Regions from separate parts of the Solibacillus kalamii genome, predicted to be linked through region 2. Evidence: predicted binding sites of a transcription regulator. Region 2 holds the regulator's gene; each other region holds the start of a gene.
What was found. The regulator LexA, encoded in region 2, represses DNA repair genes until DNA is damaged. The targets are predictions, from matches to a motif close to CGAACATATGTTCG.
Positions count from the first base shown of each region.

Region 1: the regulator LexA is predicted to act here: its motif matches at 903-916, upstream of recA (recombinase RecA).
Region 3: the regulator LexA is predicted to act here: its motif matches at 887-900, upstream of CBM15_RS02440 (YhjD family protein).

Region 1 covers NZ_NHNT01000001.1:137,669-139,949, forward strand. Annotated here, with positions in the region: gene recA (recombinase RecA) at 1-821, opposite strand, end outside; gene CBM15_RS00660 (competence/damage-inducible protein A) at 988-2,247, opposite strand.
Region 2 covers NZ_NHNT01000002.1:311,602-313,882, reverse strand. Annotated here, with positions in the region: gene CBM15_RS05185 (YneB family resolvase-like protein) at 1-513, opposite strand, end outside; gene yneA (cell division suppressor protein YneA) at 500-847, opposite strand; gene lexA (transcriptional repressor LexA) at 1,008-1,631, shown strand; gene CBM15_RS05170 (gamma-glutamyl-gamma-aminobutyrate hydrolase family protein) at 1,714-2,281, opposite strand, start outside.
Region 3 covers NZ_NHNT01000001.1:504,598-506,878, reverse strand. Annotated here, with positions in the region: one part of gene prfB (peptide chain release factor 2) at 1-757, shown strand, start outside; gene CBM15_RS02440 (YhjD family protein) at 921-1,274, shown strand; gene CBM15_RS02435 (competence protein ComK) at 1,280-1,771, opposite strand; gene CBM15_RS02430 (IDEAL domain-containing protein) at 1,959-2,198, shown strand.

The DNA of each region.
Region 1 (2,281 bases), on a different contig from region 2:
TCGACGATTTCGCCTTCTTTTGAAATCCCTTCGCCGTACATAATATCCACTTCTGCTGTACGGAATGGTGGTGCTACTTTATTTTTTACGACTTTGATTTTCGTTTTGTTCCCGATAATTTCTGTACCTTGCTTGATCGCTTCACCGCGACGTACTTCTAAACGGATAGAAGAGTAGAATTTAAGGGCACGTCCACCTGTTGTTGTTTCCGGGTTACCGAACATAACACCGATTTTTTCACGAACTTGGTTGATGAAAATAGCAAGCGTATTCGATTTATTAATAACACCTGATAATTTACGTAATGCCTGTGACATTAAACGCGCTTGGAGACCCATGTGCGAGTCACCCATTTCGCCCTCGATCTCGGCTTTTGGCACTAATGCCGCTACAGAGTCGATTACGATAATATCGATTGCACCAGAACGTACTAATGCTTCTGCGATTTCAAGTGCTTGTTCACCTGTATCCGGCTGTGATAATAATAATTCGTCAATATTAACGCCCAGTTTTTGTGCATATACCGGGTCAAGTGCGTGCTCAGCATCGATAAATGCTGCTGTACCGCCGTTTGCCTGAATTTCTGCGATGGCATGTAATGTAACTGTTGTTTTACCAGATGATTCTGGTCCGTAAACTTCTACAATACGTCCGCGCGGGTAGCCGCCTATACCTAATGCTGCATCAATTGCGATAGAGCCTGATGAAGTTGTCTCCATATGACGGTTCGAGTTTTCGCCCAGTTTCATGACAGAACCTTTACCGAATTGTTTTTCTATTTGTTTTAACGCCATATCTAATGCTGCTTTACGATCGCTCAAACTATTTCCTCCTTAAGAAAAAGCTTTATTTAACTTATGTCTCTATTATACTTGCTAATGAGATAACATTCAAGAAAAAAGCGAACATATTTTCGCTTTTTCTTTGAATGTTTCTAAATGCCTTTAAATCATTGATCAAATCGTCTTTAACAAAAGAAAACGACAACTAAATCAGCTTTTTGTAGCCTTGATTCGCTAATTCCCTCATTAAATAGCTGAATGTAAACTTCACTGCGCGGATTCGGTTCGTATTTCTTGAACCGGTTAATTGCAGTCGGTACGTGAGCGGTTCTGTGTCACCGATCTTAATGCCAACCCAGATTGATCCTGCAGGCTGTCCGTCGTGATCACCCGGTCCTGCTGCTCCAGTCAGCCCAACGCCGATATCTGTACCGAACTTTTCACGGACTTGTGTCGCCATTGCCGCTGCACATTCACTGCTGACGATCCCGTATTCATCAAGCAATTCACCGGAAACACCAAGGTGTTTAATTTTCGCTTCTTTCGTATACGTGACAACACCGCCGATTAATGCAGATCCGACACCCGGAATTTCTGCCAGCTCCGACTGGAACAGACCGGCCGTTAAACTTTCAGCAGCGGAAACTGTCAGTTCATTTTCAAGAAGCATTTGCACAAGCTTGAAACCCAATGATTCATCATTTACGCCGTAATAGTATTCTCCGACAATATCGAGAATTTCACGTTTCTTTAACTCGATCAGACGGAATGCCTGTGGTTCGTTTTGCGCTTTTGCCGTAATACGCAATGTTACTTCACCGTCTGAAGCAAGGGGGGCAACTGTAGGATTTGTCTGTTCATCCAAAATGTTCTGTATACGGGTTTCTAGATCTGCTTCACCGATCCCGTAAAAACGTAGTACATGAGATAAAATTACCCCGCCGTCATGTAGAAGTGCCGCCAGTTTTGGCTTCGTTTCATATTGGAACATTGGCTCAAGTTCTTTTGGCGGACCCGGCAGTAAAATATAAATACGGTCATTTTCCTCCAAAAACATACCCGGTGCCATCCCATGCTGGTTCAACAATACATCACAGCCATCCAGTACTAGCGCCTGTTTCCGGTTGTTTTCCGTCATCGGACGTCTTTGCTTCGAGAAGAATTCCTCAATCGCAAACAGCGCCGTTTCATCAAATACTAACGTACGATTCAAATGCTTCGCAATCGCTTCCTTCGTTAAATCATCCTTTGTCGGACCTAAACCACCTGAAAAAATAATAATATCCGCGCGCTGTTCCGCAATTTTAATGGCCTCTAAAAGTCGCGCCTCGTTATCTCCTACAACTGTATGATAATAAACATTAATGCCAAGTTCCGAAAGCTGGCTCGAAATAAATTTTGCATTCGTGTTGGCAATTTGTCCTAATAATAATTCCGATCCTACCGCTATAATTTCTGCATTCATTCCTAAAACCCCCTATAGATCAATTATGCCTTGG
Region 2 (2,281 bases):
CACTTCTTTACGTTCACGCCCTTCAATATTACCGCGGTTTTTTAAATTGTTTTGGGGCTGGTAGCCATTTTCTACAGCGCGACGCATTCCCCGGCGGATTTTCGCATTATGCATACGACGCTGGTATTCTTCGACAATCGCTAAAATTTCGAGCAGCATTGTATCCATTTCGTTTAATATGACAGGACCTGCATCATTCAATGTATACACTGTCGCTTCATATTTTTGTAATAGGTGAAGTACTGCCATACGTGCATTACCACGCCCTAACCGTGTTTCGTCCTGTACAAACAACGCTTCGATGCCGTACTCTTTCATATAGTCAAGCATATCGAGCAGTCCATCTCTGTCCACATCATATCCGCTATGCTGATCCATAAAGATCTCCACATCTTTATAGCCGAATGTTTTCGCATACTTTGTCAGCTCCTCTTGCTGACGTACTAGTGATGTTTCTTGTGTATTTTTATCCGTACTGACACGGCAATAAATTACTGCTTTAGTTTTTATCATTGTTCCCTCTCACTACTTTAATCGATTGCATATCAGTGGAATCATTCAGCTGAGCAATGTATTGTGAATCTTTTTCTACAGGTACAACCAGTACTTGTCCTAAAACAACTTTTTCATCCAGCAATCCGTTTTCCTTTTTCACTTCATCGATCCAATCATGCTTAGCCATTTTACCACGGTATTGTTCTGCCAACGACCATAAAGTATCGCCATGCTCTATGCTTACGTGTTCGTATAATTCTATTTTATCGTCCTGCATCATGAATAAAGCAATCATAAGTACAGAGAATAGTAGAAACATTGATGTAAAGCCATTTAGTTTAGTTTTTTTCATTTGTAAAACCCTCTTTCGAATATATGTTCGGAATATTTGTTCTCATAATAATACGAACATATGTTTTTGTCAACCGTTTTTTCGAACTTATGTTTGCATTCATGTTCGCATACTGCTATACTTACTTTAAGAAAAATAGCATGATAAAGAGGTGAGTTAGTTGACACAAAAAATTTCAAAGCGGCAGCAGGCTATTCTAACTTTTATAAAAGAGGAAGTTCGTTCTAAAGGCTATCCGCCATCAGTACGCGAAATTGGAGAAGCGGTAGGTTTGGCTTCCAGTTCAACTGTCCACGGGCATTTAGCTCGTTTAGAAAGTAAAGGGCTTATCCGCCGTGACCCTACTAAGCCGCGTGCCATTGAAATATTGGACCAGGAAGAGATGAACATCGCCAAACAAGGTGTCATCCATGTTCCGTTAATCGGTAAAGTTACAGCTGGTCTGCCTATTTCCGCAATCGAGGATATTCAGGAATATTTCCCGTTGCCGGATGCTTACGGCTCACCGGAAGAAGAACTATTTATGCTTGAAATTATGGGTGAATCCATGATTGAAGCCGGTATTTTAAACGGGGATTATGTAATCGTCAAAAAAACGTCTACCGCGAACAATGGAGAGATTGTTGTAGCAATGACGGAAGATGATGAAGCGACAGTCAAGCGCTTTTACAAAGAAAAAACTCATTTCCGCCTACAGCCTGAGAACAGTTCAATGGAGCCGATCATTGTCAATCAAGTTTCTATTTTAGGTAAAGTAGTCGGCCTCTATCGAAATATTCATTAATCAGAAGCTTGCCATTCTAATAGAATCGGCAAGCTTTTTAATGAAATAAAAAAACTCAGCCGTAAACGACTGAGCCTTTTTATTACTTATGGCATGCTTCTATAAAACTTTTAAATAAGCGCTGTGCATAAACATCCCCGTTTGGCGCCAATTCTTCCGGGTGCCATTGTACCGCCACACAATACGGATGGGATTCGTGTTCAATTCCTTCAATAATGCCGTCTTTCGCAACTGCCGAAACAAGAAGTCCTTCCCCTAACTTCCCTACAGATTGATGGTGAAATGTGTTAACACGGAATGATTCTTCTGTAAAAATCTCTTTAAATTTCGGTGTCTTCACTTCAACGGTATGTGCCAATTCTCCACGCTTTGAAGGTTGTTTATGTAAGATTGTATTATCCACCTGTGATGGTATATCCTGAATTATCGTACCCCCGAATGCAACATTCATAATTTGTTGTCCACGGCAAATACCTAGAACAGGCATTTGTCTTTTAAAGGCTGCATTCATTAATAAAAGATCGCTGTCATCACGCTTTCTAACAACACTACCGATATGACGGTGCGGTTCCTCATTAAACAATAATGGATCGATATCCGCTCCACCAATTAATACGAGGCCATCAACTAAATTTAATACTGCTTCTACG
Region 3 (2,281 bases), on a different contig from region 2:
GCTGCTATCAGAACCATACGATAAAAACAACGCCATTTTGGAACTACATCCAGGTGCAGGTGGTACAGAGTCACAGGACTGGGGCTCGATGCTATTACGTATGTACACACGCTGGGCAGAGAAGCGCGGCTTTAAAGTAACGACAATCGACTATTTGCCAGGTGATGAAGCAGGTATCAAATCGGTTACACTTCAAATTTCGGGCCATAATGCGTACGGCTATTTAAAAGCGGAAAAAGGGGTTCACCGTCTAGTGCGTATTTCACCGTTCGATTCATCAGGCCGCCGTCATACATCGTTCGTATCATGTGATGTTATGCCAGAGTTCAATGACGAAATCGAAATCGATATACGAACTGAAGATTTAAAAGTCGATACGTATCGCGCAACTGGTGCCGGTGGTCAGCATATTAACACGACAGACTCAGCTGTACGTATTACCCATCTTCCAACAGGTGTCGTTGTACAATGTCAGTCAGAACGTTCACAAATTAAAAACCGTGATGCGGCAATGAAAATGCTGAAATCAAAGCTGTATCAGCTGGAAATTGAAAAGCAGCAGGCACAGCTGGATGAAATTCGCGGTGAGCAAAAAGAAATCGGCTGGGGCTCGCAAATTCGTTCATATGTGTTCCATCCGTATTCAATGGTAAAAGATCACCGTACAAGCGCCGAAACAGGAAATGTAGGCGCTGTAATGGACGGCGATCTCGACATTTTCATTACGGCTTATTTACGATCAAAAATCTCATATTAATACCTAATACCTTTCACATCCAATAAAATAAAACCGTGCCTTAGTAAGGCACGGTTTTTTTAGTGAAATTTAAGCTAGGTATTCATTTTCCACTTGTCAAATATAAAAAAATATGTGAAAATACATATACGAACAAACGTTCTTATTAATTGGAGGTATTCGTATGCTGCAAATTCCTTCTAAAACGATTCCGTATTATGAGGCAGGGATTTATTTGCCGTTGCTGTTAATTATTCTTGGGAAGGATTACTCAATAGTGGAGCAAAGTCCGTTCAAATTTAAAAATCCCTATTTGCAATTAATCGATGCTGTACGTATCAAAATAGAGCATGACTTAAAAGAAACGAAGGACTATTTTAAACTTCATCAGATGCGCTTAGTGAGAGGCAAAACGGATGATTTGTTTACCGAGTATCATTTTTACTTTGGGGGAGTCATGGAGTGTAGAAGATATTCGAATATTCGCCTTCGTAATCAAAGTGAGTTACTTCTTGCTGAATATTTTAAAAAAAACTGATGCTCTTATAAGATACTATTGCGCTGTAAAAGCAGATATTTATAGTACATAGCAGCGCGTACATATTGCTGGTTGAATGATTTCATATTGATGTCCAGACTAATTTCAGTATTATCCACAAAAGTTACGAGCGTTTTATCCCCGTCTTCACTAATATTAATAATAGGATTCAAGGATATCCAAATATTTTGAGATGAATACGGCGAAAACAGCGGGAATAAAATGCACGGGTCCCCGAAATCATAGGCTACCATGATCGGCAATTTATGTTTATTCTCTCCGAAAAATCCCCTCGCCTGATATTTGCTAGCATCATAGGAACTTCCATGCAGACGACATGTATCGCGAATAATTTTTAGAGGCTTATACGGAGAGGTAGATTTGCCGTACTTGTCCAATATAGTAGTGTGAATTTTATCTCGATGCTGATAGGACGTCAAACAAAAGGTGGAATTAGAAATAATGTAATTGGAATTTCGTGTTAAATTACTGATCATTTTGCATCCCCTATCTTTCCTACTTTTTTAATCGCTTAAATTTTCACTATACATCTAAACTACTGCATAAAGTGCTAAAAATCAACATTATATTTAGAAAATTCTGTCATATGATAATTTTTCAGAATATATTGCAAATTGTATGATTTTTAACTTATAATGGGTAAAAGAGGTCGAGGTGATATCGATGGATAAATATTATTCGTATACAGACTTTTTAAAAGCGGTTAGTCAGCAGTCCACTGAACATCATGCAGAGAAGCTATTGAATGAAATTTATTTAGATTTATTTATTAGTCGGTTGCAGCGGATGCAACGTATTGAACAATTAAAGTTACTTATCGATACATCGTTAGATCAAAAGAACGAACAAGCATTTTACAGCTATACTACAGAGTTAAAAGAGTTATTGGAAACTGTTTCGTAAAAGCCACCCTATTCCAGGTGGTTTTTTTTATGGGCAAAATCGGGGCTCTGGTTGTTTTCTAATATATGATGGAAAGATTCTAA